Acaryochloris sp. CCMEE 5410: one gene and its partner. Each later gene encodes a partner of the first gene's protein in a complex. Links are inferred from orthologs where the notes say so. Each region holds a gene or a part of one and is shown on either strand. Other genes may lie near its edges. The genes, in order: ON05_RS26040 and sufU.

The links.
Region 2: the proteins of ON05_RS26040 (region 1) and sufU are in contact, whole or in part, in a solved structure (PDB 5XT5), measured with the Bacillus subtilis proteins. The link is inferred for Acaryochloris sp. CCMEE 5410 from one-to-one orthologs.

Annotation. Positions count from the first base shown.
Region 1 is NZ_AFEJ02000002.1:1,125,097-1,140,377, reverse strand. What follows is about bases 7,519-10,393. They hold ON05_RS26040 (SufS family cysteine desulfurase), read left to right. Parts: upstream 7,519-8,262; coding sequence 8,263-9,525; downstream 9,526-10,393. Other genes in these bases: ON05_RS26030 (winged helix-turn-helix domain-containing protein), read left to right, coding at 9,965-10,393; sufD (Fe-S cluster assembly protein SufD), read left to right, coding at 7,519-8,244. Outside these bases: ON05_RS26080 (pyridoxamine 5'-phosphate oxidase family protein), read left to right, coding at 7-972; ON05_RS26075 (glutathione S-transferase N-terminal domain-containing protein), read left to right, coding at 1,028-1,660; ON05_RS26070 (TetR/AcrR family transcriptional regulator), read left to right, coding at 1,753-2,334; ON05_RS26065 (bifunctional 2-polyprenyl-6-hydroxyphenol methylase/3-demethylubiquinol 3-O-methyltransferase UbiG), read left to right, coding at 2,702-3,424; iron-sulfur cluster biosynthesis transcriptional regulator SufR, read right to left, coding at 3,821-4,468; Fe-S cluster assembly protein SufB, read left to right, coding at 4,664-6,100; Fe-S cluster assembly ATPase SufC, read left to right, coding at 6,152-6,940; more of sufD, read left to right, coding at 6,940-7,518; more of ON05_RS26030, read left to right, coding at 10,394-10,468; ON05_RS26025 (IS630 family transposase), read left to right, coding at 10,482-11,024; leuB (3-isopropylmalate dehydrogenase), read right to left, coding at 11,664-12,752; ON05_RS26005 (Uma2 family endonuclease), read right to left, coding at 12,882-13,475; ON05_RS26000 (Uma2 family endonuclease), read left to right, coding at 13,636-14,217; rsgA (ribosome small subunit-dependent GTPase A), read left to right, coding at 14,443-15,281. UniProt on the Bacillus subtilis protein: Type II cysteine desulfurase that acts as the initial step in the SUF-like Fe-S cluster assembly pathway.
Region 2 is NZ_AFEJ02000001.1:4,262,378-4,277,695, forward strand. What follows is about bases 5,946-8,857. They hold sufU (Fe-S cluster assembly sulfur transfer protein SufU), read left to right. Parts: upstream 5,946-7,117; coding sequence 7,118-7,597; downstream 7,598-8,857. Other genes in these bases: ON05_RS19650 (FIST N-terminal domain-containing protein), read right to left, coding at 5,946-6,861; ON05_RS19660 (Ycf51 family protein), read left to right, coding at 7,597-8,136; ON05_RS19665 (iron-containing alcohol dehydrogenase family protein), read left to right, coding at 8,216-8,857. Outside these bases: ON05_RS19625 (hybrid sensor histidine kinase/response regulator), read left to right, coding at 1-452; ON05_RS19630 (diguanylate cyclase domain-containing protein), read left to right, coding at 439-1,701; ON05_RS19635 (PleD family two-component system response regulator), read left to right, coding at 1,721-2,827; ON05_RS19640 (class I SAM-dependent RNA methyltransferase), read right to left, coding at 2,833-3,960; ON05_RS19645 (dihydrolipoamide acetyltransferase family protein), read left to right, coding at 4,159-5,499; more of ON05_RS19650, read right to left, coding at 5,608-5,945; more of ON05_RS19665, read left to right, coding at 8,858-9,379; ON05_RS19670 (aspartate aminotransferase), read left to right, coding at 9,376-10,587; ON05_RS19675 (TrkH family potassium uptake protein), read left to right, coding at 10,666-12,000; ON05_RS19680 (TrkA family potassium uptake protein), read left to right, coding at 12,043-12,738; GTPase Era, read left to right, coding at 12,786-13,733; ON05_RS19690 (Ycf34 family protein), read right to left, coding at 13,775-14,023; ON05_RS19695 (dihydroorotase), read right to left, coding at 14,093-15,318. UniProt on the Bacillus subtilis protein: Part of the SUF-like system that mediates the biosynthesis of iron-sulfur (Fe-S) clusters. Acts as a sulfurtransferase and thus transfers sulfur from SufS to SufB.

The DNA of each region.
Region 1 (15,281 bases):
ATCCCTATGTCAGGTTGGACAAGAGAAACATCTCCCTTTCATGCGGGAGAACAGGCGGTTCAAGAACGGTATGGGATTCGCGATCGCATGGAAAAACAAGGGCGTCGCATTATCCGTGACTTCCTGCCAGAACAGCATCGGACCTTTTATCCGCAGCTGCCGTTCCTTCTCGTGGGTAGCGTTGATCAGAAGGGATGTCCTTGGGCCTCAATTGTGGCTGGACAGCCCGGTTTTATCTCCTCCCCAGATCCGCAAACCCTGAGCATTCAAACTCAACCCATCGCAGGGGATCCGCTTCAGCAGAACCTAAAGGTCGGCGCTGATGTGGGGCTGTTAGGGATCGAACTCCCCACCCGACGCCGCAATCGGATGAATGGGGTGATCCAGCAGATCACCCCTGCAGGATTTGTTGTGGAGGTAAAACAAACCTTTGGCAACTGTCCCCAATATATTCAGACCCGCGACGTGCAGTTTATACCTGAACAAGCGAACCCGGCGGCATTGACGGCTGTTGACGCCTTGGATTCAGATCTTCAAGCGGTCGTTGAATCGGCTGATACCTTCTTTATTGCCACTCGCTATGCCGATAGCACATCTAACCTAGCCCATGGTGTCGATGTCTCCCATCGAGGCGGTAAGCCTGGGTTTATCCGGGTGGATGATGCCCAAACCCTGACCTTCCCAGATTTTGCTGGCAATCTGGCTTTCAATACCATCGGTAACCTGATCCTCGATCCACGGGTCGGACTCCTGTTCCCCAACTTTCAAACGGGGGATTTGCTGACCTTGACGGGCAAGGCCGACGTGATTTGGGACGGCGACGATCTGCAGTCTTTTGCAGGCGCAGAACGACTGATTCAAATCAAACTGGAAGCAGGCTTCTTACTTCAATCAGCCTTACCTTTTCAGGCTGACTTTCAAGAGTATTCTCCCTTCTTGCAAAAGACAGGTAGCTGGCCAAAGACGGTCTAGCAGCCTGAACAGCGATGACTCTCGATCAACCCCCACCCATAACCTAGCGCCTACCATGATCCACCTCTACACGTATACAACCCCCAATGGACGCAAGCCCGCCATTCTCTTGGAAGAGCTAGGGCTGCCCTACACCCTACACAAAGTTGACTTGGGAAAGGGAGAACAGTTTAGTCCCGAATTTGTGGCCCTCAATCCCAATAGTAAAATTCCAGCCATCAAAGATGAAGATACAGGTGTGACCGTTTTTGAGTCCGGTGCCATCCTCATTTACCTGGCGGAAAAAACTGGAAAATTATTACCCACTGATGCTGCGAGTCGGGCTCAAGTGATGGCATGGCTGATGTTCCAAATGGCAGGCGTCGGCCCGATGTTTGGCCAACTGGGGCATTTTCGCCGATCCGCTCCAGAGTCGATTGAATATGCGATTAACCGCTATGAACAAGAAGCGTTACGCCTAGTGAAGGTTCTAGATCGACAATTACAGGAGAGGGACTTTATTGCTGGCGATTATTCCATTGCAGATATTGCTACCTATCCCTGGGTGGCTGCCTATGAGTATGTGGGACTCAGTTTAGACCTCTTTCCCCATGTTCAAGCTTGGCTACAGCGAGTGGGGCAAAGACCAGCAGTGCAAACCGGAATGGCCATCTTAACCCCTGAGTTTAAGAGCGATTTGGCTCAGTGATCTATTTGAAAACCCTTCCTCCAAAGAACCCACAAACGCTGTTCTGTTAACCAAATGATAAGCTGAAGCCGACTACACTTTCCTACTCATCTATGTCCGTGTCAAAAACACCTCGGAAACCTGTTCGTGAGCGCATCCTAGATACTGCTTGCGAACTGTTTTACCGTGAGGGTATTCAGAATGTTGGCATCGACCGGATTATTGCTGAATCTGGTGTGGCGAAGATGTCTCTCTACAACCATTTCAAGTCCAAAGATGCCTTAATCGAAGCATTTCTGCGTCAGCGAGATCAGCAATGGCGAGACTGGTTTGTCACTCGTGTTGAAGAACACAGTGCTGACCCCAAACAGCGACTCTTGAGCTTGTTTGATGTCTTGCAAGAATGGTTTGAAAGCCCCAATTTCCGGGGCTGTGCCTTTATTAATGCCACAGTTGAACTAGCAAATCCCCATCATCCTGGTTGCCAAGCGGCTTTAGACCATCAACTCGCGGTCTATCAATATATTTTTGATTTAGTGAAGGCAGAAGGTCTGGAACCCGCCGAACCTGTTGCTCGGCAGCTGTTGTTGCTCGTCCAAGGTGCCATCGTGATTGCCATGATGCAAGATCGTCCCCAAGCAGCCGCTGAAGCTAAAAGTGCAGCGACTCTATTGCTGAATAGTGATGGGAGCTAATTGATATTTCAAGTCATCTGTCAAGGCGATTAATGAGTTAGTGAAAAAGAAGCAAGATTTGTATTTATTGATAAGACTAGAAAAAATCCGCCTAGAATTTAGTGAAGCAATGAATAGCTAACGAATAATTATTTCCCAGTATTAATTTTTTAAGGTAGTAAAATAAATTCAAATCAATAATGTGATTTATATTACATTTTTAATACCTCAGATGTTGCGAAAAATACGAATAAATAGTCAGTGATGGCATAGAATGGTCGAGAAAATTTTCGCCATAAGTATCTGCAGTATTCTTGTAATCCATATGTGAGTCTTCCGAAATATTAGGTATAAAACTCACATGTAGACCAATTTAGAGATGCTGCTTATGCCTGTGCAAGGGTATGACATGTTCTATAAAACATTCGTAGATAATAAAAATGAAATCTCGGTAGCGAATAAGCTGCGTCGCCAAAGATTCCAGATTTTCATGGATATGATTGAGGGACTTGATCGCCCCATTCAAGTCCTTGATATAGGTGGTAGGCCAGGATTTTGGGAAATGATGTTCTCTGAGTTCGATATCAAGGATGATCTGTTTATCACTTTAGTTAATATTGAGAAACACAATATTTCATCAACCAATATTCAATCAGTAACGGGTGATGCTAGGGACTTATCTCAGTTTGCTGACCAACAATTCGATATTGTTTTCTCCAATTCCACCATCGAACATGTTGGAGATTATGATGATCAACACCGTATGGCACAGGAAGTTAAGCGCTTAGGAAAGCGATACTTTATTCAAACTCCCAATAAATTCTTCCCGATTGAACCTCATTTTGCTTTTCCACTATTTCAATTTCTGCCGGTTTCAATGCGAGCATGGCTTGCCCATAATTTTGCGATGGGTTGGCGCACAAATCCCATTGAGGACTATCAAGCTGCTGTAGATGAAGTAAGTAGTATTCGTCTATTGTCTCAGAATGAATTTCAAAATCTTTTCCCTGAGTCTAATATCTATCAAGAGAAGTATCTGGGGTTAAATAAGTCGTTTGTTGCTTATACCCAGACCGCTAACTATAGGGCCACAAATCTGGTTAATGTTTAACTGTGTTTTTTCCCAGGATCGTTTTTTTGGAAAAATGAGTTAATCATGCCGATCTGTAGGTCTGTCTCTATGGATAGTGAGGTTGGTCGATGGACAGTCTTACAGTTGCAGGAATTTTATGACTGCACTTTTCAGTAATGACTCGTTGAGAAGGGCTTGTATATTTTGAAACCATGTTCCTTCACGTAAACATAAACGCCTTGAAGAGTTACTTGCTTGAAGATCAACGCGGGCATAATTCGGTTGTGTGACTGCCCGACCCCAGAAGCGCTTGGATCGTCAAATATTACAATGGATCTTCTCTGCACGGGCATTACCCTTACTTCGCGGTTGAAGACATTAGTGATTTTAATAGTGTGAAAACAAATTTTAGGTGCAATTAAGGGCAACCTGGCACTAATCTGCTTCAATCAAATACCCACAGCGATGCTCACCGTTAACTAGCCAGTGGGTGCGTTCCACCTGGCAGTCTTTCAGGGCAATGGCAAACATTTCCAGCTCATTGTCACACACGCTTGGAAAGGTCTCAGCCACCTGAGAAATCGCGCAATTATATTCCGTGAGGATAAACCGCGTCGCTTTCATAGGGTCAGCATCTTCGGGAATCGGGTAGTATTCAGCCATATAACCCTCGGCTTCCCGCAGCTTCACTAGCTTGGCTACCCGTTCTGCTAAGGTACCAGGGCCTAATTTTTGTTGATATTCCAGGGCTTTGCGCTCCCACTGTTTGCGGAGAATCACCCGCATTTGGTCTTTACCAACGGTTTCTGAGAGGGTATCGAGTAAATCGATCGCAAAGGTATCGTGGTGATCTGGGAAGCGATCGCGCCCCGCTCGACTCAACTGATACATATGTTTGGGGCGTCCAGTACCTGCATGGACGCTCTCAAATAGAATAAGTCCTTCTGATTCTAGGTCTTTGAGATGACGGCGAATGGCTTGGGGCGTCACCTGTAGCTGCTCTGCTAGTTCATGGGTATTGGCTTGCCCCTGCTTGAGCAAATGCTGAAGGATATCTTGTTTTGTGGAAGAGGCGGTGTTCACAATTGAGATGTCCAAGCAGCAATCAACATTGGTTTTTGAAGGGCCAATCCCAAGAAGCGGTTTAACCTATTACAACAATTTCTCTCGACTTTGACAACATAAATGTTGCTAAAGTACTCTATGATGGTGTTGAACAACAAAAATGTTGTTTTATGATTATACACGCGCGCCACTTGCTCTGAGAGAACACACCCCATGACCGCATCCGTTGAGAATCTGGTTAATCAACCCTACAAATACGGCTTTGTCACGGATATTGAAGTTGAAACTATTCCCAAGGGACTGAGCGAAGATGTGATTCGCTTGATCTCTGCCAAAAAGGAAGAACCGGCTTTTATGCTGGAGTTTCGGCTCAAGGCCTATCGCCAATGGCTAAAAATGAAGGAGCCCACTTGGCCCCACGTCAACTATCCGGCCATCGATTACCAAGACATCACCTACTACTCTGCTCCTAAAGAGCAGGAAAAGAAAAAGAGTTTGGATGATGTGGATCCGGCGCTGCTAGAAACCTTCGATAAACTTGGCATTCCCTTATCAGAGCAAAAGCGACTCAGTAATGTGGCTGTAGATGCGGTCTTTGATAGCGTCTCTGTGGCCACCACCTTTAGAGAGCAGCTAGCCAAAGAAGGGGTGATCTTCTGCTCCATTTCTGAAGCCCTCAAGGATTTTCCCGATTTGGTGGAGAAATATTTGGGAAGCGTAGTACCCATTAACGACAATTTCTTCTCTGCCCTCAACTCGGCAGTCTTTAGTGATGGCTCTTTTGTGTACATTCCTAAGGGTGTGAAATGCCCCATGGAACTGTCCACTTATTTCCGCATTAATACCGAAGGGGCGGGACAGTTTGAGCGCACCCTGATTATTGCTGAAGAAGGCAGCCAGGTCAGCTATTTAGAAGGTTGTACCGCACCCATGTTCGATACCAATCAGCTCCACGCAGCGGTGGTAGAGCTGGTGGCCTTGGATGACGCCGATATCAAATACTCCACAGTCCAGAACTGGTATGCAGGTGACGAGAACGGCAAAGGCGGTATCTATAACTTTGTGACCAAACGGGGCCTATGCGCGGGTAAGAACTCCAAGATTTCCTGGACCCAGGTAGAGACGGGGTCAGCAATTACCTGGAAATATCCCAGCTGTGTGTTGGTGGGTGACAACTCAGTGGGTGAGTTTTACTCTGTAGCCCTGACTAACAATAAACAGCAGGCCGATACGGGCACCAAAATGATCCATGTGGGCAAAAATACCCGCAGCACGATTATTTCCAAGGGCATTTCTGCAGGTCGCTCTCAAAATAGCTATCGCGGTTTGGTGCGGATGGGGCCGAAGGCCGATGGCTCCCGCAATTACTCCCAGTGTGATTCCATGCTGATTGGCAGTGATGCCGAGGCCAATACTTTTCCCTACATCCAGGTGCAAAACAACAATACAAAAGTGGAGCATGAAGCCTCCACCTCCAAGATTGGAGAAGACCAACTCTTCTACTTTGCCCAGCGGGGAATTTCCGTAGAAGATGCGGTATCGATGATGATTAGCGGCTTCTGTCAGGATGTGTTTAATCAACTGCCGATGGAATTTGCCGTGGAAGCCGATCGGCTCTTAAGCCTGAAGCTAGAAGGAAGTGTGGGATAAGGTTTCCCACCTAAGCAGTACTAGACGTTAGACGCAGTTAGAGGTTCAGGCGTGATTATTGACAATAGCGACGTGATTCTGTCGGTCCGTAATTTGACGGCCGATGTGGATGGAACTCCGATTCTGAAGGGGTTAAATCTGGAAATTAAGGCGGGAGAAATCCATGCCATTATGGGTCCGAATGGATCGGGAAAAAGTACCTTCTCAAAGGTATTGGCCGGGCATCCCGCCTATACGGTCACTGGCGGCGAGGTCATTTACAAAGGGCAGAATCTACTGGAACTAGAACCAGAAGAACGGTCCCGCTCCGGTGTATTTCTCGCCTTTCAATATCCCTTAGAAATTCCTGGGGTGAGTAATCTGGACTTCCTGCGGGTGTCCTTTAATTCCAAGCGTCAGCATGAAGGTCTAGAAGAGCTAGATGCCTTTGATTTTGATGATTTGGTGCGGGAGCGCTTAGACGTGGTCAAAATGGACCCGGCCTTCCTGGATCGCAGTGTCAATGAAGGCTTCTCTGGTGGTGAAAAGAAGCGCAACGAAATTTTGCAGATGGCCCTCCTAGAACCGACTTTGGCGATCCTGGATGAAACGGATTCTGGCCTAGATATTGATGCCCTGAAGATTGTCGCCAATGGCGTTAACCAACTGGCTAAACCTGAAAACGCCACCTTAATGATTACCCATTATCAGCGCTTGCTGGACTATATTGTTCCTGACTTTGTGCATGTGATGGCCGAGGGCAAAATTTTGACCACGGGTGGTAAGGAACTGGCCCAAGAGTTGGAAGCCAAAGGCTACGACTGGGTGAAAGCAGAAGATGTGGCTGAGGTGGCAGTCTAATGACCGTAGAAGTAAACCCCGAAGCCGTCGCAACCCTTTCCGCGGCAGCCCAGGATCGGCAAGCCTATTTGACCCATCTTCTCGCTCAGCGGCCCAACCCGAAGGGACTAGAAAAAGTGCGAGCAAGTGCCCTCAGCATCATTCAAGAGCGAGGCCTGCCCAGTAACCGGGATGAGGACTGGCGATTTACAGATCTATCGGGTCTGTACAAAACTGCTTTTACTGCTCCTACTGCTGCGTCGCTCTCCCTAGAAGAGATTGCCCCCTTTATCTTGGCAGAAGCCCCGGTACGGCTGGTGTTTGTGAATGGCTGGTTTGCTCCTGATTTATCTGAGATCGACAACTTACCTGCTGGATTAAGCGTCAGTACCTTAGCCGATGCAGGCAATCTACCTGAGCTGGGTCAGCAACCGGGCATGACGGAAGTCTTTACGGCTCTCAATACCGCTAGCTTTGCCGATGTTGCCGTATTACGCATTGCTAAAAATCAGGTGATTGAAGCGCCCATCCATCTGCTGTATTTGACCACAGGGGATACACCGATCGTCACCTCGCCTCGGGGGCTGGTGGTAGCTGAAGCCAATAGCGCAGCCACTTTAATAGAAGAATATACGGCGGTCAAAACAGCGTCCTACTTTACGAATGCGGTGACGGAAGTGAGCCTGGGGCAAAATGCGCAGCTTCACCACTATCGGATTCAGCGAGAGGCAAAAACAGCTTTTCATATCGGTACAACGGCGGTGTCTCAGGATCGCGATAGTCGCTATGCATTAACTAGCCTCAGCCTAGGGGGACAGATGTCTCGCCATAACCCCGTGGTGGTGCCTACAGCGGAACAGACGGATACTACTCTCAATGGATTGACCTTAGCGGTGGATCAGCAGGTGGCCGACACCCATTCTGATCTATCCTTTACAAGTCCCCACTGTACAGCTCAGCAGTTGCATAAGTGCATCGTCGATAATCTTGCCCGGGCGGTGTTTAATGGCCGAGTGTTTGTGCCCAAACTGGCTCAACAGACTAATGCCAGCCAGCTCAGCCGCAATTTGTTGCTGTCGGCCAAGGCGCGGGTGGACACCAAACCGCAGCTAGAAATTATTGCCGATGACGTTAAGTGCGCCCACGGAGCCACAGTTAGTCAGCTGGACGATGAAGAAGTCTTTTATCTACAGAGCCGGGGGTTAGACCGCAATAGCGCTTGCGATTTGCTGGTGGAAGGGTTTGCGGCGGAAATTATTGATCAATTGCCCATTGCTGAACAGCGCCAGACTTTGCTGAACGCTGTGTTGTCCCAAATACGTTAGATTCGTGATTCTGCACCTATGATTGCCATCCAAGAAAAGTCCCTAGCCCTTCAGGTCCGTCCTGACTTTCCCATTTTGCATCAGCAAATTCAGGAGAGTCCCTTGGTCTATTTGGATAGTGCGGCGACCTCTCAGAAACCGACCTCTGTCTTGGCGGCACTGCAGGATTATTACGAGCGGGATAATGCCAATGTACACCGCGGGGTCCATACCCTCAGCAGTCGGGCCACGGATGCCTATGAGGGGGCACGAGACAAGGTGGCTGCCTTTGTCAATGCGGCGTCTCGGCAGGAGATTGTCTATACCCGCAATGCCAGTGAAGGGATTAACCTGGTGGCCTATAGCTGGGGAATGAATAATCTCAAGGCTGGGGATGAAGTCATCCTGACGGTGATGGAGCATCACAGTAATTTGATTCCCTGGCAGTGGGTGGCTCAGAAAACTGGAGCGGTGCTCAAGTTTGTGGAGCTGGATGAGAATCAAGCCTTTGATTTAGAGCAGTTCAAAACTCTGGTAAATGACCGCACCAAACTAGTGGGGGTGGTGCATGTCTCCAATACTTTGGGCTGTGTGAATCCGGTGGAAGAGATTGTTGCGATCGCACACCAATACAATGCCAAAGTGCTGATCGACGCCTGCCAAAGCGTCCCCCATATGCCCATCGATGTCCAGAAGATGGACTGCGATTGGCTGGTGGCTTCTGGCCATAAAATGTGCGCCCCCACAGGCATTGGCTTTCTCTACGGCAAGCTGGATTTGCTCCGCAGTATGCCTCCGTTCTTAGGCGGCGGTGAAATGATTGCCGATGTATTCCTAGACCATGCCACTTATGCGGATTTACCCCATAAGTTTGAAGCGGGCACCCCTGCCATCGGTGAGGCAGTGGGCCTAGGGGCAGCGGTTGATTACTTGAGCCAAATTGGTATGGACAAGATTCATGCCTATGAAGCGGAGTTAACGGCTTATCTGTTTAAGCGGCTGCGGGAGATTTCTGAGGTGCAGGTTTATGGTCCTCAGCCTCATGCAGACGGGACAGGTCGAGCGGCATTGGCTTCCTTTACGGCAGGGGATGTACATCCCCATGATTTGTCGACGATTCTGGATCAAGCAGGTGTAGCTATTCGGGCTGGACATCACTGTACTCAGCCGTTGCATCGGCATCTGAAGGTGTCGTCTACGGCCAGAGCAAGTCTCTATTTTTACAATACTCGCGAAGAAATAGATACGTTTATCAACTCACTTAAAGAAGCTGTAGAGTTTTTCGGCAGTATCTTTGGATAAGTGCAAGTGAGCTGTAGCGTTTATGGTTGCCCTCGTTCAGATTTAGCAAATCAAAGTTCCTCCGGGTCAGCAGGGTTTGCTGAATAGGATTAACTAAATATTGGTAAGCCCCCGGCTCTGCCGGGGAGACTCTGGTAGGTTTTACCGGGTGCAACGGTAGAAAATTCTCCTTGCAGTTTTCTCGCAAGGCGAAAGAAATGTCACCTAAGAAGCTAAATCATACGACTTGGGATTGCAAATATCACATTGTATTCATTCCTAAGCGTCGTCGGAAAGTTATATATGGTAGTCTTCGCAGTCGTTTAGGCGTTTTATTTCGGGAGCTGGCGGAACAACGTGGTGTTGAAATTTTGGAAGGTCATTTGTTACCAGATCATGTTCACATGTGTATGATACCAAATCCGATTTATATAACTCCGATATAATGCATAATTAAAGAATGCCAAGAAAACTGTATCTAGAACCTCATTTTTCGCCTGACGAGCTGAAGTCTCATTATCGAGCCAGCCAAGACCCAGTAGAATCGCGCCGCTGGCATCTGCTGTGGCTCGTCAGTGAGCAAACAACGCTAACTCAAGCAGCCCAAGTGGTCGGTCTCAACTACGATTACGCTCGAGAAATCGTCAGGGAGTATAACCACAATGGCGCCCATGGGTTACGCAACCGACGCAAAGATAAGCGACCTCATCAATCTCGCAGTCTTCTGACTCAAGACCAATGTGCACAATTGTTGACTCGTCTACAAACCCCACCCGCCGACGGTGGTCTATGGAACGGCCCCAAAGTAGCCCAGGTCATCGCTCAGATGACAGGAGTCGATAAGGTTTGGCCCCAACGCGGTTGGGACTATCTCAAGCGATTGGAGCAGTCCCTGCAATGCCCACGTCCTCACCACCGTAAAGGTGAACCAGAGGCCCAAGCCGCTTTTAAAAAAACTGCCTAAGTACAAAGCAGAATTGGAGCGACGCTACCCTAATGCTCAGGTCGAAGTTTGGTCCTTTGATGAACATCGTTTAGGCCTTAAACCCATTATTCGAAAGATTTGGGCGCCTGTGGGTCAGCGTCCAATTGCTGAGGTGGACCATCGCTATGAATGGACCTATCTGTATGGATTCGTTCATCCCGCAACTGGCAATACCGAATGGTTCATTCTGCCTCGGGTCAATGGAGAATGGTTTAATCAAGCCCTACAAAGCTTTGCTCAGCAAGTTGGAGCGGGAAAGCACAAACAGATTCTTCTCGTTCTGGATGGAGCCGGATGGCATACCTGTAAGAATCGGGTGGTGCCACCTGGCATTCATCTGAAGGTTTTACCCCCCTATTCTCCAGAGCTACAGCCCGCTGAACGGTTGTGGCGGCTAGCGGATGAACCACTGGCCAATCGATGCTTTGAGACCCTGGATGAGTTGGAAGATGTGCTCGAGCAGCGCTGTCGAACTTTAATGACAATGCAATCAGACATTCAAGCTCTCACTCACTACCATTGGTGGCCAGCTTGACAGATAAGATATTTCGGGGGTTAATGAGTCGGATTTGGTATGAGTATTCCACCAAAGCATCCAGTCTCAGGGGTGGTGGGTTTTATGAAAGGTAAGAGTGCCATAGCAATAGCGCGTCAATTTATGGGAAAGCGTCGGAATTATTCAGGCGAGAGCTTTTGGGCGCGTGGTTATTATGTGTCGCCAGTTGGTTTGGATGAAGGAGTAGTTCGTGCCTACATTCGGAACCAAGAGATAGAGGATGAGCGAATAGAGCAGTTAAACCTACCGATGAGTTGATGATACAGGAGTGCCCCTTTGGGGCTAATCCACTGGCCCCTTTCAGGGGCTAACAATGATAAGCCTCCGGCTCTGCCGGAGGTAATTTAACTCGCACCTGCCATGGCCACAATTTGCCCTTGCAAATATGCATGCTTAATGGGACTCACCCGTTCAATTTCTAAATAGTCTTCGGGGGTGAAGTAGGCATAACTTTTAGCAAGGGGCATCGTTCTCGCTTAAATATCCTTGGGGTGCGCTTACCCGTTGGTTTATTCACCCATAATAGCGAGAGTTCAGCTGACTGTAGTTGATGATGGGAGATGGACGATCTTTGTGTATTGGGGTTGCGATCGCTTGAGGAAAGCCCGTTAAGAGGGTTTAACTCTGATTCAAAATCTGGATCAGAGTTTCTCCAATAGCCTTACAACCTAAGACCGTTGTACCTGGCGATTGAATATCCCCCGTCCGATAGCCTTGAGCCAACAAAGTCAGCACCGCAGACTCAACTTTATCCGCCGCTGAAGGCTGATCTAATCCGTAGCGCAACATCATCGCCACACTCAGCACTTGAGCCAAAGGATTTGCCTTATCCTGACCCGCAATATCTGGGGCAGACCCATGGACGGGTTCAAACACTCCTGGGCCATCTGCACCTAAACTGGCCGAGGGCAACATGCCAATACTGCCGGTAAGCATTGCGGCAATATCCGAGAGAATATCGCCAAAGAGATTACTGGTAACGATAGTGTCAAACTGTTTGGGCCAGCGGACCAGCTGCATGGCGGCGTTATCTACATACAGATGAGAGAGTTCTACATCAGGATATTCAGAGGAGAGATCAGTGATGCGATCGCGCCACAGTTGCGACACTTCTAATACATTGGCTTTATCCACTGAACAGAGCTTGCCACCCCGTTTTTGGGCGGTTTCAAAAGCGACTCGACCAATCCTATCAATCTCAGCCACCGTGTAGGCCATTGTATTGACGCCGCGTTGCTCACCTGTTTCGGTGCTAAATACCCCTTTGGGTGAGCCGAAATAGACGCCGCCTGTCAGCTCCCGCACCACCATAATGTCAACGCCTTCAACCACCTCTGGTTTGAGACTGGATGCATCAATCAGCTGGGGCAAAATTTGAGCAGGCCTAAGGTTAGCAAACAGTTCCAGTCCTGCCCGTAATCCCAAAAGTCCAGTTTCAGGTCGGAGGTGACGGGGCATCGTATCCCATTTATAGCCCCCAATCGCAGCCAAAAGCACGGCATCACTCTGCTTGCAGGCATCTAAAGTTTGTTTGGGTAGCGGGTTCTCTACCGCATCAATCGCTGCCCCTCCAATCAATGCCTCATTAAATTCAAAAGTCAAATTTTGCTGCTGCCCCACAACCTTGAGCACATCGACGGCTACGGCCATAATTTCCGGGCCAATACCGTCTCCTGGCAACAGCGTAATTCGATAGGACTGAGTCATGATTGTTTCGATCAAAAGCGCACAGGCTATCTATCATATGACGCAGCAATCCCCAACACCACAGAACTTGAAAATCTTCATGACTCCGTTCCTAGCAATTGAGGAAGAGGATTAGCTGGCTCTGTTGACTTAGCGATCAGGCGGTTCAACCATGGGCGGATCAAAGATCACATCTTCGTAGATCGCCGCCATTTCACCTTCGTAGTTAACGCTACTCAATGTGAAGGTTTCACTGGTAGCAGTGTAAGTCTCCAAAACCCATTGGCCTTCACTCCGTCGAAAGCATTCGATTCGCTGTCGTCTGGGATTAATCAATACGTATTCTTGCAAACTCTCAAGAGTCTGATAATCGGCAAACTTATCTCCCCGATCAAAGGCTTCAGTTGAGGCCGAGAGGACTTCTACAATCAGGCAAGGAAATTGCTTGTAGGTCGCCGTTTCCTGATCTCGGTTGTCACAGGTCACCATGACATCAGGATAGAAAAAACGGTTGTTCTCGTTGATGCGCGCTTTCATATCTGAGATATAGACTCGGCATCCAGAACCTCGCAAGTAATTGCGTAAGATGGCAAATAGATTGCCTGCAATGGTGACATGGGCATCTGATGCACCTGCCATTGCATAGACTGCACCATCCCGATACTCATGCTTAATCGGACTGGCTTCCTCATAAGAGAGGTATTGTTCTGGGGAGAGATGGACTTGTTCTGGGGAGGCAACCATGTTTTCAAGTTGGGTCAAGCAAGTTAGATCTCCCATTTAGAATAACGTGCTATCTTCTGGCGACAATCAGAATTAACAAAAGACAGAGACTACATCACAACTTCTAGAATAGAAAAGAGTTGGTTCCTTATTGCTCTCCATCAACGGAAGTGATTTATAGATGTTATCTGAACCCCTTATTCTCAATGTTGAAACGGTTCACCTTAGCGATGAGCAGTTTTATCAGTTTTGTATCGCAAACCGCGACCTGAGAGTAGAACGGACTAAAGCAGGGAGACTCGTACTCATGCCACCTGTAGGCGGCGAAAGCGGTAATCGTGAACTAGAGTTCGGCATTGATCTAGGTATTTGGAATCGTCAAACCCAGCTTGGCAAAGTGTTTAGCTCTTCTACCATTTTTAAGCTTCCTGGTGGCGGAGACCGTTCGCCAGATGCAGCCTGGGTTCAACAAGACCGATGGCATGCCCTCACCCTTGAGCAACAGCAAAAGTTTCCACCGATCGCTCCAGATTTTGTCTTCGAATTGAGATCTCGTTCTGATGCCATAGCTCCCTTAAGGGAAAAAATGGAGGAATATCTCGCCTGCGGGGTCCAGTTAGGATGGCTCTTCAACCCGCAAGAACAACAGGTGGAAATTTATCGCCAAGGTCACTCTGCTGAAGTTAGATCCTTGCCCACAACCCTTTCTGGAGAAGATATTTTACCTGGGTTCCAGTTATCCGTTGAACGGTTTGCAGACTGAAATTACAATGGCCACTTTTGTTCAAAACAATTACTGTAGAAATATCCCTCACTTCATCAACGGAGGTGCACCTATGTCGGTCATTGATTTTATCTCTACAACTGATCTGGCTTGACCCTTAGAGGTATTTGTTACCTTCCATCGTCCACCTGAAAAATGGAGGTGGATAAGATTTTTATGCCTCTGGGTGTCTGGCTTATACCCATAGACACTTTAGGCATTCCCATGAATTTAGATTTACTGGGCTGGAGCGACGATCTTGCTCTCAGCTTTGCTCCGTTTGCAGCCCAACAATTCCAGGTGGGTCGAGTCGCCCGTCAGCATAAGCAGCTTTACACCCTTTATACCGAAGTAGGAGAATTGGCAGCTGAAATCAGCGGTAAGTTTCGCTATCAAATCCAGAGCACAGAAGATCTGCCCTGCGTCGGAGACTGGGTCGTAATTTCTGCTGCAGGCCAGACTGCCACGATTCAGCATCTGTTGCCTCGGCGTACCTTATTTTCTCGTAAGGTGGCCGGAGGGACGACGGAGGTTCAACTGATTGCCGCTAATCTGGATAGCGTTTTTCTAGTCTGTGGATTAGACCATGATTTTAATGTGCGGCGGATTGAGCGCTACCTGGTGATGATTTGGGAGAGCGGTGCCCGTCCGATCATTATCTTAAATAAGGTCGATATTGGTGAGCAGATTGAACAGCGCCTCTTTGACTTAGAAACCATTGCCTTGGGCATTCCCATGGTTCAAATCAGTGCTTTGCATAATCAAGGTCTGGATGAATTAAGCCCTTGGCTGCAGCCGGGAAAAACCATTGCCCTAGTGGGTTCCTCTGGGGTGGGGAAATCCACAATAACCAATCAACTTATGGGGGAACAAATCCAGGCGGTGCAAGCAGTGCGGGCAGATGATAGTCGTGGACGCCATACTACCACCAGCCGTCAACTGATCTGCTTACCCTCCGGGTCCATTTTAATCGATACTCCGGGGTTGAGAGAACTTCAGCTGTGGACGACGCAAACGGGGGTTGCCAATGCGTTTAACGAGATTGAAGCCCTAGCAGAGCACTG
Region 2 (15,318 bases), on another replicon or contig:
GTGTATTGACCAATTTGGAACCGAAATTAAAACAGACTCGCCATACGGTTACGGTTTCAGGGGATGCTGCTCTAAAAACCACTAGTTATCCAGGAGCACTGTCACAAGTTGTGACTAACTTTGTCATGAATTCCCTTATGCATGCCTACCAACCTGGAGAGGCAGGGCAATTAAAATTTGAAGTGACTCAACAACAAGATCGGATTATTCTCGAATATGCCGATGATGGTTGTGGCATTCCTGCAGAACATCAGCCTAAGATTTATGAGCCTTTTTTTACCACGGGTCGAGATCGCGGCGGCAGTGGTTTAGGTCTGCATATTGTTCACAATCTGGTCACCCAGTCCCTTGGAGGAACCGTGTCTTGCCAGAGTGAGGTTTCCGTAGGAACCCAGTTTATGCTGCAGTTACCCTTGACCTTAAGGAAGGGGGAGGCTCATGCCCGAGGATAAATCCTTGCTTTCTGCAGGAACCCTTGAAGCCGATGATGAACTTCAGTTTTTGGAAGAGTTAGCCTGCCATTCCCAGAGTGAGGTGATTCCAGGGGGATGGAAAGTCATTGTAGTGGACGATGAAGAACAGGTTCATGAGGTGACGCGTCTCGCCCTGAAAAACTTCAAATTTGCTGATAAACCCCTGGAAATTATTTCGGCTTATTCCAGTGAAGAAGCTCAGCAGGTATTGAATCAAAACCCAGATACAGCAGTGTTGCTGTTAGATGTGGTGATGGAGACGGATGAAGCTGGCCTAGAGCTGGTCAAGCATATCCGTGATCATTTGCATAATATCTTTGTGCGTATTATTTTGCGCACCGGCCAGCCGGGCATCGCTCCCGAAAAATCGGTGATTGAAGGCTATGACATCAATGACTACAAAACTAAAACCGAACTCACCCAACAAAAACTCTTTTCTACCTTAATTACAGCCATTCGGTCTTATCGAGATTTACTCACCGTTGAGGAGAGTCGTCAACAGATTGCGTCTTTAAATCAACAGTTAGAAGATGCCAAACTCAGTTTGGAGAATAAGGTCAAAGAACGCACCCAAGCGCTGCAGCAGCAAACCTTAGCCTTAGCTGCCAAAAACAAGCAGCTAGAAGAAGAGATTCAGGCCAAACTCTATGCCCAGCAGACTTTAGAAGCGACCAATAAGAAGTTGGATGAAGCCAATAAGCAGCTGTCTCTGATTGCGAATCATGATGCCCTCACGGGGTTGGCGAACCGCCGTCGTTTTGATGAGTATTTGCAACAAATTTGGAAGCAAACTCAGCGAGAACAACAGCCCTTAAGCCTTTTAATTTGCGATATTGATTTTTTCAAGCAGTATAACGATACCTATGGTCACCTAGAAGGAGATATTTGCCTCCGAACGGTGGCCCAAAAGATTCACCAAACCATTGTGCGTCCCTTAGATTTAGTGGCCCGCTTTGGGGGGGAAGAATTTGCGATTGTGTTGCCCAATACCGATTTAGAGGGAGGGCAAGTGGTGGCGGAGCGCCTGAGAATGATCATTCAGAAGTCTCAACTTCCCCATCGTGGATCTTCTGTGAGCGAATTTGTGACCGTTAGTATTGGGGCCGCTACGGTGCGATCGCATCCCCATACCTCCGTATCGAGCTTAATCAGCCGAGCCGATCAGGCCCTCTATCAAGCGAAACAATCTGGACGAGACCAAGTGGTTGCTCTATCAATAACGGAGTAGGTTTTTCAGCAGGAGAAGAGTGCGATTTACAGACAGCCGGGGAACACTGGATGTAATTCGCGAGATCAGCCGAACGGCCATGCAAGACGTCAATGCTCCAACATCTCCATTCCAGGAAGCTTCCAGGACATCATCCCTAGAGAACTCTGATCAGGATCGACCCGTTATTCTGATTGCTGAAGATGATCGGATGACGCGAGCCATGATTAGTCATATCCTCACGAATGATGGATATCGGGTCGTGGAAGCCGAGGATGGAGAAACCTGTTTGGCCGCTTACCAAAAGAGTCCTCCTAACCTAGTGCTACTAGACGCCATGATGCCAGGTATGAACGGCTTTGAGTGCTGTGGTGAACTGATGAAGTTCCCTGAGAGTACCTACACCCCCGTTCTGATGATCACGGGATTAGAAGATCAGACCTCTGTTGATTGGGCCTTTGATGTGGGAGCATCAGACTACATTACGAAACCGATCCATTGGCCTGTTTTGCGACAGCGGGTGCGGATTCAGCTAGAAAGAACCCAACTCCATAAACAGCTGGAAGAAGCGAACAAGCGCTTAACCTACCTAGCTTCAGTGGATGAATTGACCCAACTTCCGAATCGCCGAGCTTTTACTGAAGCCCTTAACCGGGAATGGCGAAGAATGGCGCGGGAAAATTCTAGTTTAGCCTTAATCATGATCGATATTGACTATTTCAAAGTCTATAACGATACCTATGGACACCCGGTTGGGGATAGTTGCCTATTTCAGGTGGCCCGAGTTATCAAGGGTTGTGTCAGGCGTCCCGCTGATCTACCGTCTCGATATGGGGGGGAAGAATTTGCAGTAATTTTGCCGAATACCACGTTATCAGGAGCAATTCATGTTGCTGAAAATATTCGGTTGTCTGTACAAAGACTCATGATTCCCCATAAAAACTCGGCAAATGGTCCCTATGTCTCTCTCAGTTTGGGGGTGGCCAGTGTCATTCCTGATATCCAGGCAATGGAATCAGAAACTCCCTTGCTGTTGGCCGCAGACCAAGCGCTATACAAAGCCAAGGCTGAAGGCAGAAATCGTGTGTGTGTCGATCAAACCTTGTCAACGATAGAAAGCGAACAACTCATCGTCGATTCTGTGTAAACCCTCTAATACAGCTCATATTTCAAGAATTGACAGGCAATGGAGCCATTGTTGATCGCCGTGCGCTGGCAAGATTTGAGGCCAATCGATTGAGATAAGGCTTTATTCCCACTTAAAACAAAGGCGGTCCAGCCTTTGAAGCGTTGTTTGAGGATTTGACCCAATTGACGATAGAAATCCCCCAGTTCCCGAGGATTCCCTAAGCGCTCGCCATAGGGCGGGTTGCAGATGAGGATGCCGCTATCGGTGGGCGGTTCAACATCCTGTAAGTTGATAGCTTCAAACCAGATATAGTCTGCGACATGGCAATTTTGGGCATTGAGCTGGGCTTGGTCAATCACCTCGGGATTTTGGTCACTGCCCCAAATGGGCATGGGCAGTTGTGAGCATTGTTGTTCTCTCGCCTTAGTTTGTAAAGATGCCCATAGCGCCGCATCAAAATCTGGCCAGGTTTGAAAGCCAAATCTCTGCCGAAAAGCACCCGGTGCAATTCTGAGACCCTGTAAGCAGGCTTCCAAAGGTAGGGTGCCGGAGCCACAGAGGGGATCCATAAAGGCTAAATCGGATTGCCAGCCCGATAAGCGAATCAGAGCAGCCGCCAAGGATTCTTTTAAGGGAGCAGCCCCTACCGCTGGACGATAACCCCGTCGATGGAGGCTGCTGCCGGAACTATCCAGGCTAACCACACAGCGACCTTGATGGAGGTGAACGTTGATCCGCACGTCTGGAGTTTGGGTATCGATGTGCGATCTCGCTCCGAATTGCTGGCGCTGTTGATCGATAATGGCATTTTTAACTTGCAGGGCTGTGAAGTGACTATGGTTCAGCTGAGCTGTTTTCCCGGTGGCATCAACAGCCAAGGTATAGTCTGGGGTTAAATAATCCTGCCAAGGCAGTTTTTGGATGCCTTGGTAAAGATCGTCGGCATCATGGCAAGGGAACGCTTCTAGGCGCAGTAGAATCCGAAATGGCAGTCTGGCCCAGAGATTCATGTGATATAGCAATTTAAGATCCCCCTGAAAGGCTACTCCACAAAATCCAGGCTCAACGGATTGCGCCCCTAATTCTGTCAGTTCTTGGGCGGCTAAGGACTCTAGTCCTCGGGCAACGGTGGCAAAATATTGTCTGGGCATGACAGGGACCTCTTAAGAGTGGGCGGGAGAATCCCCAGCCACGACATCGCTTTGCTTATTGAAGCATTTTGGTTCGCGAACTGAATGGATGCCGTGACTTTCTCGGCAAAGGAGATAGTATGGATAGCCCTGAACAAGATAAAATTCAAACTGGATAGGCTTTGGTTTATCTTGCTATTCGTTTCGGAAAACTAACCCATGATTCATGAAGTGTTTATGCCTGCCCTCAGCTCCACGATGGAGGAGGGAAAAATTGTCTCTTGGTCTAAGGAGCCAGGTGACAAGGTCGAAAAGGGTGAAACGGTTCTGGTGGTTGAATCTGATAAGGCAGATATGGATGTGGAGTCCTTCCATGAGGGATATCTAGCAGCCATTGCAGTGCCTGCAGGTGGGGTGGCCAAAGTCGGTGCGGCCATAGGCTATGTTGCCGAAACGGAAGCTGAAATTGCTGAAGCGGAAAAGAAAGCATCTGCCGCTGAGTCTGCGGCCCCTGCTACGCTCACTCCGGCCCCCGCGCCTGCAGCTCCAGCCCCTGCTGCCGCAGCTCCGGCTCCTCCGGCTGCAGCCCCGGCTCCTGTTGCCACGATTCCAGCGGCTCCAGCAGCTACCTTAAACGGAGGCAGTGCACCGGCTGCTCCATCTAACGGTCGAGTGGTGGTTTCACCTCGGGCGCGGAAGCTCGCTAAGCAATTCAAAGTTGATCTCAATACCCTAACGGGCAGTGGTCCTCATGGTCGCATCGTGGCGGCTGATATAGAAGCAGCCTCTGGCCAAACCTCGACCACCGCCACGGCGCCAGCCGCCAGCACTGCTGCGCCTCAGCCATCCCTACCTGCCCCCGCTCCTTTACCCGCTGGAGCAGCAGCCGGTGAAGTGGTTCCCTTCAATACCTTGCAGCAGGCTGTGGTGAACAATATGGTGGCTAGCCTGGCCGTGCCCACCTTCCATGTGGAATATTCCATTGTTATAGATGCCCTAGACCAGCTGTATAAGCAGGTCAAGACCAAAGGTGTCACTATGACGGCCCTCTTGGCCAAAGCCGTGGCGGTTACCCTGCGCCAGCATCCCCTGGTCAATGCCAGCTGTGCCCCACAAGGAATCCAGTACAGCAGCGCCATCAATATTGCCGTGGCGGTTGCCATGCCCGGGGGCGGTTTGATTACGCCAGTTCTGCAACAGGCGGATCAGATGGATTTATATTCCCTCTCTCGCACTTGGAAAGATTTAGTCGCTCGCGCCCGTAGCAAACAGCTGCAGCCGGATGAATACAGTACCGGTACCTTTACCCTTTCCAATCTGGGAATGTTTGGGGTCAACAGCTTTGATGCCATTCTGCCCCCAGGGCAAGGGTCCATTCTGGCGATTGGTGGGTCTAAGCCCCAAGTCGTGGCGGATGATCAGGGCATGATGGGAGTGAAGCGACTGATGAATGTCAACATTACCTGCGATCACCGGGTGATCTATGGTGCCGATGCCGCTGCCTTTTTGAAGGATTTAGCGGAGTTGATTGAAACCAATCCCCAATCCTTGACTCTGTAATCCATAGATGGGAGCTTCATCATGAAGGCTTCTCCTTTTGTGAAGCTTCCGATTACAACGCATTTCCACATCACACCTAAAAATTGATCCGCTTATTTTAGGTGTGAATTAATCGTCCTGGCTGCGAAAAATACCAAAGGCGGCGGTGTAGCCATGAAGAAAGGTTGTGCCAGCAATGGGACCAATTTCGCCATTACAGAAAAAACCGCTGACCGGAATATTGTGAAAATAGCGTCTAAAGAGTTGAGAGTCGAAGTCGGGCTCTCCATAGAACCGCTCTCCTCGCCCTAAGCAATCAAACAGCAGGGCGGCTGTGGGCTGAGATTGATCTGGGGGCGATTTTTGGAAATAGTGTTGGAGCAGTTCTTCCAGTTCATCGGCAGAGGCTTGGGCATCTCGTAGGTGAAATTGAATCCGTTGACCGGGACGGATGCGATCGCCAATGGCAATTGCCCCAATGCGGGGGTCCACCCCAATTAAGTTGCGAATTAAAAAATCGCCTGGTTCTAGGTTTTGCTTAAACTCATTACAGACAATGCCCACCGAAAGGGAATGCTGGGCTAACTCTCGTTCGTCTTCATCTAAATCCTGAACCAAGGTTTGCAGGGCTTCCAAGGGCGTCTGTAGCTCGACTTCATCGGCATTAAACGTGGCTTCTACCGGAACAGTTTGCTCTTCCACCTGCAGCACAACGTTGCGCTCGGCTTCAGCCACCCGATAGGGTTGACCAATCGGTCGACATCCTTGGGCCACAATCGTTTCGATCATGATATTGCCACTCAGGGCAACGCCCACTGTGCCCTCGCGGTAGAGCTGGTCGTCACAAAACAGACCACTACCACTCCAGGAAGAACGACCACTGGCAAGACCGCCAATTTTGACGGCACCTGGGTAGGCATAATCTAGCCCTTGCAGCAGATCACTAATTTTTGAGCTAGAGGGATCGGCAAACAGGATGAAATGGGGTTGATGAGCTGGATCCACTTCCAGTAACTCAGTCCAGGTTAAAGGGGCACTATCCGGATCCGGTAGCTCATCTTCATAGATATGAAAGGTTTGAATGTCAACACCGGGTAATGAGGCCAAGGTGAGGGTAATGCCAGGTTCTTCTTCAACTTCTGCTGTAGATCCACCCTGGGTGGGGCCAATCACGCCATTCCCCCCACATCCAATAAAATTCTGGACAGGCAATTTATCTGCCAGTAGGGGCTGTAATCGAGGAAATTCGCTGGCAAAGGTGGTTGAAATAAATAGAATGGCTAAATCTGCAGGGGCATCCAAAGATTGCATGGCTGTGGCAATCACTTCATCTAGGGCAGCTTCTAGAGAGGGTTGTGTCGATAGTGCACTAGCCCACTTCATCTTTGCTCCTTAGGAGGGTTTCCTGACATCATGTCTGCGGTATTTCAGAACATTGACGGGGCTGATCGACGGCAGAACGGCGACCCCGAATGGGGTAATCCCAAGAACACTCTAATATGTCTGCTGATGCTTTGACAGTAATCCGCTGGGGATAATTGCCGTTCGTTAAGATTGAAGGGGCACCAGCCAGTATTCTAGATACATTCCCTTGATTTACCGATTAGGGTGAGGAGTCGCTGCTCACCGCCTTAAGATTATGGCCTTGGACAATTTACGAACACTGTATCAACAAGTCATATTAGAGCATTACAACAAGTCTCGTCATCTTGGCATGACGGATCTAGTCCATCGCCATCAACGGGGACATCATCCATCCTGTGGCAATACGATTGAGCTGACGGTTCAGTTAGAAGCGTTAGAAGAACGGATTGCTGACGTTCAATTAGAAGGTGAGGGATGTGCGATCGCAATGGTGTCCACTGATTTCATGGCGGATGCGATACCGGGCAAAACTATCCCTGAAGCCTTGCAAATAGTCCAAGCCTTCCAAAATATGATGAAAGGCGAAGGAGACTTCCCGCGAGAGCATCGTCAGCTCAACGTTATGCAGGGGGTGACCCAATTGCCCGTTCGGATTAAATGTGCCACCCTGACCTGGCACACCCTTAAACCCGCCTTAGAGCATCAGAGTGTAGAATCAGCGGATGAGTTTGTCAGCAATGAGGAGGATGATTAATGCCCACCCCTACCCCTGAGTTTTTTCAGCAAGCTTGTCAGTGGTGTGCCATCTTCATGCTTGTTAGCGGCGCGTTTACAGGGCTTGCTTTCGTGTTTAAGTGGGGCATTCGCTTCCGCTTTGTCGGTATCACCAGCCTTTTAGGGGTGCTGACGGGCAGTTTACTCGCCTTAAGCTTTTTCCCTTTAAGTAAAGCTGTGATTCCAGGAGCCGCTAAGTACAATCTGGTTTACGATTTAGCGGGCCCCGAAGTAGTGATCTCGGTCTCACCGACGATTACGCCTACGGAATTGGAGGCGACTCTCTTACAAGCCTCAGAAAATCTATTCTCCCCCGGACGAGTCGGTCGGGGCACCAATGACCTAACCATCAAAGTTCGCACGATTTTGCATCAGAAATCAGGCATGTCTCAACTCATTCCCCTGGGGCAAATTCAGCGCTCTTTGACCGTTCGTGACGACCCTAACGCTAAAATCACTTTGAATCAGGATAATTTAGCGGCTCTCGCCACCACGACTTTTGATCCCTCCTCTAGTTAAAATCAATATTGGAAGTCAGCTTCCCTAGCCAAATGGGAATCAGGAGAGGACTGACTTATTGCTTCGTACCGTCCCACCTATGTCTAAGTTCTCATCACCCTCTGTCTCCTCCTCGGTTGAGTGCACTAGTCAAGCCATTGCACCCCAAAGTGTCATTCGAGCTGAGCAAAGTCTGGCTCAATTAGAATCTTTGATCCAGCCCTATGGCCAACGACCGCTAGTGGTCGCTGGAGAGCATAGTTTAGCGGTCTTGCAACCTTACTTGGCTGCAATTTCAACGTTGGAGTTGGCGGTTGCCCATTATGGCAAAGATTGCAGTGAAGCCAGTCTCAAGGCCTTAGGAGAGGCGGTGACCTGTCATCGTGCAGACGTCATTATTGGGGTAGGCGGAGGCAAAGCGTTAGATGCAGCCAAACTCTTGGCCCATCAAAACCGCTGTCCCGTGATCACGATTCCCACCTCTGCCGCCACCTGTGCGGCCTGGACGGCTTTATCGAACTTATATTCGGAGGTAGGAGCATTTCAGTATGATGTCGGTTTACCTCGATGTCCTGATTTACTGATCCTGGATTACGAGGTGATCCAAACTGCTCCCCCGCGAACGCTGATTGCTGGTATTGGGGATGCGTTAGCGAAGTGGTACGAAGCGTCTGTGAGTAGCGGCCATTCCCAGGAAACCCTAACGATTGCTGCCGTGCAACAAGCCCGCGTACTCAGAGATATTCTGTTTCAGAAATCCGTGAAAGCCATTGCTCAACCAGGCAGTGACGAGTGGCGACAAGTGGTGGATGCCACGGTGTTAATGGCTGGAGTGGTCGGGGGACTAGGAGGAGCCCAATGTCGTACTGTGGCTGCCCATGCCGTCCATAATGGCCTGACCCATCTCTCGCCGACTCGCGCCAGCTTACATGGGGAAAAAGTGGCCTATGGCATTTTGGTGCAGTTGCGTTTAGAAGAACTAGTCCAGCATAACCATCTCGCGACAACGGCTCGCCATCAGCTGCTCAAATTCTATAAAGAGATTGGCTTACCGATGACTCTGGCCGATTTAGGGATGGAGGATGTGTCTCTGAAAGACTTACAAATGGCGGCACAAGTGGCTTGCCAGCCAGATTCAGATCTCCACTATTTACCCTTTACGGTGATGCCAGATCAGCTGCTAGCGGCGATGGTCTCTACGGCCAGTCCCATGGCGGACGGTAGTGCTAATCCAAGCTCTCCATCGGAAGAGGTTTGCCCATGAGTTTGGATTGGATCAAACCGGCTAACCGATTGAGTGCATTGCCGCCTTATGTATTTGCCCGTTTAGATGAACTCAAAACCTCGGCCCGCCAGCAAGGGCTGGATCTGATTGATTTGGGCATGGGTAACCCGGATGGTTCGCCGCCGGAACCTGTGATCGAAGCTGCGATCGCAGCCCTGAAATCTCCCAATAATCATGGCTATCCTCCCTTTGAAGGCCATGCAGACTTTCGTCATACCATTACCGATTGGTATCATCGCCGATATGACGTATTGCTCGATCCTGAAATTGAGGCTTTACCGTTACTCGGCTCAAAAGAAGGCTTAACCCACCTCGCCCTGGCCTATATCAATCCGGGGGATGTGGTGTTGGTCCCCAATCCGGCCTACCCACCTCACTTTCGCGGCCCCGCCCTGGCCGGAGCGGAAATTTACGGTTTGCCCTTAAAGGCAGAAAATGACTGGCTGATTGACTTAGGCAGCATTCCCGATCAGGTGGCAGAACGGGCCAAAATCCTCTACTTCAATTACCCCAGTAATCCGACGACGGCTGTGGCCCCCCGAGAGCTGTTTACAGAAATTGTCGCCTTTGCTCGTAAACATCAAATTTTGCTGGTTCATGACCTCTGCTATGCCGAGCTAGCGTTTGATGGCTATCAGCCTGTCAGCCTGCTGGAAATTCCAGGGGCAAAGGAGATTGGTGTTGAATTTCATACCCTGTCCAAAACCTACAATATGGCTGGTTGGCGGGTGGGGTTTGTGGTGGGAAATCCCCAAATTATTCAAGGGCTGCGAACCTTGAAAACCAACTTAGACTATGGCATTTTTGCCGTGGTTCAGGCGGCCGCTCAAACCGCGCTGCAACTGCCCGATAGCCATTTGCAAGGGGTTCAGCAGCGCTACCGAGAGCGACGAGATTTTGTCATTGCCGGATTGGGAGAGTTGGGCTGGCACATCCCCAAAACGAAAGCAACCATGTATTTATGGGCACCCTGTCCTGTAGAGATGTCCTCCGCAGACTTTGCCTTAAAGCTGATCCAAGAAACCGGAATTGTGATGACGCCAGGGAGTGCCTTTGGTCATCATGGCGAAGGCTATTTGCGGATTAGTTTGATCGCGGATTGCGATCGCCTCGGTGAAGCCATTCATCGTATCCGTCAATCTCAGATTTGTGGTATGCCTACCAGCAACGTTATCAGCCCATCATGAAGGGAAGGTTTCAAACATCTGTGATCATTTGTTGTTTCTCAAGTCAGAGCGGCTTCCCCCTGCTATTTGGGAGGAGCCATGACCGTTTCTAGAAGCATCTGTTTAGGATTTTTAGTCGCCATCTTAGTCGGTGCAGGCTTACTTCTGCTCCCCATCTCAACAGCTAGTGGAAACTGGAATAGCCCTGTTATTGCCCTGTTTACGGCCACCTCTGCTGTTTGCGTCACGGGCCATGTGGTGGTGGATACGGGATCCTACTTCTCCCCTGTAGGCCAGGTCTTTATCCTCACCCTGATCCAGTTGGGAGGGTTGGGGTATATGGTGTCCACCACGTTTTTGCTGTTGTTACTGGGACGGAAATTTGGCCTCAGAGATAAGATTGCCCTCCAGCAGGCCTTAGATCGCTCTAAATTACAGGGATCTAACCAGGTAGTGGTGTCCATCATTGCCACTATCTTGGTCTTTGAGCTGCTGGGTATGATCTTCCTATTTGGGGTGTTTAGCCAGCAGTATCCGACCCCCCTTGCCCTCTGGTATGCCGTGTTTCACAGCATCAGCGCTTGGAATAATGCCGGATTTAGCTTATTCCCGGATAGCCTGAGTAGCTATCAGTTTTCCTGGATCGTCAATCTCACCATTTCTGGTCTAGTCATTATTGGCGGCATTGGCTATGAAGCTATTTTTGAAGTGTATTTGTGGCTGCGCGATCGTCTAACCGGGAAACAAAAACGAACCCTGTTCTCTCTTAATTTTCGAGTGGTGACGAGTACCACAGTGATGCTATTAACCCTAGGCACCATCGCTTTTTACCTGACAGAATCTCGTAATCCAGACACTTTACAATCTCTGAGCTGGAATGATCAGCTGATCTCAGCCTGGTTTCAGTCCATGACGACCCGTACCGCTGGGTTTAACACCATTGATATTGGCAGTATGACTAATGCAGGGTTATTCCTGACCATTGCCTTTATGTATGTAGGCGGTAGTCCGGGTGGAACGGGGGGTGGGGTGAAGACGACCACGATTCGAGTCTTAAGTAGTTGTACCAAAGCGATTCTCCGGGGCAAGGAATCCGTCACCATGTATGAACGCCAAATCCCCGTATCCTTGATTCTGAAAGCGGTGGGGGTCGTGGTGGGTTCAATCACCACGATTGTATCGGCGACCACCTTAATGTCGATTGCTGATCCAGGGGTGGAATTCATCAATATTTTGTTTGAAGTGGTGTCTGCTTATGCCACGGTTGGTTTATCGACTGGGATTACGGCGGCTTTAACCGGAAGTTCGAAACTTATTTTGGCCGCCACCATGTATATGGGGCGCGTCGGTGTCTTACTCTTAATGGCAGCCTTATTGGGCGATCCTCGCCCTAGTACTGTTCGGTATCCAGAAGAGTCTTTATTGGTCGGCTAACTCGCTTTTTGGATAAAAAACTAGCATTATGGATATACACCCGTGAATTTATCATCATTGAGTTTATTCCCAGGTCTTAACAAGAAAAAACAGCAGTTTGCTGTGATCGGCTTAGGTCGTTTTGGTCGAGCGGCTTGCCAGGCCTTACATCAGGCGGGTCAAGAAGTGTTAGGGACGGATATTGATGAAAAACGTGTAACCGAAGTCGTCAATAATCACTGGGCGGCCCATGCGCTGCAGCTTGATTCCACGGATCCATTGGCGTTGAAGGAAGCAGGAATTTACGAGTTTGATACGGTCATTATTGCCATCGGTAACTATCTGCAAGAAAGCATTATTACGACTCTCAATGTTAAAGAAGCCGGTGTTGCCAAAGTCGTGGCTAAAGCTTCTTCAGAAGTGCATGGTAAGCTGCTCAAACGAGTCGGGGCTGATCAGGTGGTCTTTCCTGAAAATGAAGCGGGCTATGCCTTGGCCCGGACCCTGACGAAGCCTTCTATCCTGGATCACTTTGAGCTAGATCCGCAGCATAGCATCGTTGAAATTGTGGTGCCTGATGAATTTCATAATAAATCGATTGGAGAATTGCAGCTTCGTAGTCGTTATGGCCTCAACGTTCTAGCGATTTGTCGCGATCAGAAATTTAATATCAATCCCAGTCCCGATCTCAATTTGCAAAAAGGATCTGTGATGGTGGTGATTGGGGAAACCAAAGCGATTGATGAGCTGCCTCTTTAACAGGTGATAATGTTAATAGCCTACAGCTTGAGGAATAAGTCCTAGCTTTGTCTGATGTCTCGTCTTTAACTTCTATCCCCCAAGCCTCTCCTGAGTTCAAGTCAGGCTTTGTTGCCATTGTTGGTCGGCCCAACGTGGGGAAGTCGACGTTGATGAATCAACTGATTGGGCAGAAAATCGCGATTACGTCTCCAGTGGCCCAAACCACCCGCAATCGCCTCCGGGGGATTTTAACCACCCCCATAGCCCAAATGATTTTTGTGGATACTCCTGGTATCCATAAGCCACATCATCAATTGGGGGAAATCTTAGTCAAAAATGCGCGCATGGCTATTCATGCGGTGGATGTGGTGTTATTTGTGGTGGATTGCTCAGAGCCGTTAGGGGGTGGAGACCGATTTATTGCCCAGTTACTGGCCCAAACCAACACACCTGTCATCCTAGGGCTGAATAAGCTTGATATACAGCGGAAAACAGCCCAGCAGGCCTTGACATTAGACCAAACCTATAAGGCCCTGGCGAAAGAACACCATTGGCCCGTGTGTAAATTTTCGGCGTTAACGACGGCCAAACTCAAGTCGCTGCAGCGCCAACTGATTGAAAAGCTGGCTCCTGGTCCTTACTATTACCCCCCCGATCTGGTGACCGATCAGCCGGAACGGTTCATTATGGGAGAGTTGATTCGAGAACAAATTTTGCTGCTGACCCGGCAAGAAGTCCCCCATTCTGTGGCTATTGTGATTGAGCGAGTCGATGAATCACCCAAAATCACCCGTATTTTAGCCACCATTCATGTGGAACGCCCCTCTCAAAAACAGATTCTCATTGGCAAAAAGGGCAGTATGCTCAAAGCCATTGGCACCGAAGCCCGCCAACAAATTCAAAAACTGATTGCAGGTAAAGTTTATTTGGAGCTGTTTGTTAAGGTGCAACCCAAATGGCGGCAGTCCAGAATGCAGTTGGCGGAATTGGGATATCAGGTGGAATCAAATTAGGCGCGTCCGATCAATCTCGTGGATTCCTGTTGAGTGCTGCGCTAGGTGGGCACTAGTTCTCCCGGTCTGAGCCGTGCCCATTTACCTGCATCCTCGGAAAAGCTGGCACATCCGACGACATCCCATTCCATTTCGATCTCTTCCCCGCGATTGCGGATATTGACATTAATCGTCGGTTGCTCGGGTTCAAACTTGGGATGATCGGTGAGATGAGGCTGTAGATGCTGGGTTTCTACCGCATGATAGGTGATGCATTGATCAACGAATTGGCAATTGATGCAAATACACATGGTTCTCGCCCTCATCGAATGGCTAGAGCCTCGCTGCCCCAGGACAACTCCTAGCCCCTTACCGACACTTTAGCGGATTTGCGATTGAGGATGCCAGGTTTGTATAACCCTGCCTGTAAGGGGCTGCCCATACCAGGGCGTATTCTGGCTCAGGGATTTTAAGGTTTGGGCGTTAGCACACCAGGACTGCTGAGGATCAAAGAGCACCATTTCTGCGGGCTGCCCCACTTCCACCCTGGAAGGCGCTTGTCCCAAACAGTGGCTAGGTGAGGTACTGAGCCGTTGCCATAGGGTGAGGGGTGACCAGCGCTTGCTGGCGACCAAGGACTGCCACAGTAGGGATAATGCCAGCTCTAAGCCAATGGCGCCAGGAGGAGCCGCACTGAAGGCAACGGTTCTTTCTTCATAGGTATAGGCATGATGATCAATGGCGATCGCATCGATAACACCCGTTTCTAATCCTTGAATCAACGCCTCCTGATCTTCGATATTGCCAACGGGAGGATCTAATCGCCAGTTGACATCATAGGTACTTAGAGACTGGCTATTGCCTAACACATGCATCCAGGTGGTACTGGCCGTGATTGGTAGACCACGAGCTTTGGCAGCTTGAATCAGCTCGACACTTCGAGCCGTAGACACCCGCATAATATGAACAGGCACCTGAGTTGCAGAGATGATTTCTAACAGGGCTGCTAAGACCGATGTCTCAGCCATGGTGGGGGCTTCTGATAACCCTAATCGCAGGGCATCGAGGCCTTCGCGCATAACGCCACTGCCTGCTAAGGCTGGATCGCAAGGCCAAAGGGCAATGGGGTAGGACTCAGCCCCTAGATATTCACAGAGTCGTCGCAATAAGATGGCGTTTTGAAGCGATCGGCCATCACTAAACCCGACCACCCCAGCTTGAATTAAATCCGCATATTCAACCAGCTGCTTGCCTTCCAGATTTTGGGTCATGGCACCCCAAGCTTGGACTTGCAGAGGTAAATCAGGGGGAAGCTGAGCTTTGATTCGAGCTAAACCATCGCCATTATCCAGCGGCGGATGGGTATCGGGGAGAAGGGTGAGGCGGGTGAAACCCCCTGCGATCGCAGATGCGGTCAAAGACGCCAAGGTCTCCCGTGTTTCAAACCCCGGATCGTCGGAATGGCTATAGAGATCAACAAGTCCAGGCGCTAAGATCAGTCCTGAACAATCCCGTTCCTGACCGTTAGAGACATTGCTGGAACCGGGTTCTGTGATGTCTATGATTGTGCCATCTTCAATTAGGACATCAGCCACCCGATCAACTT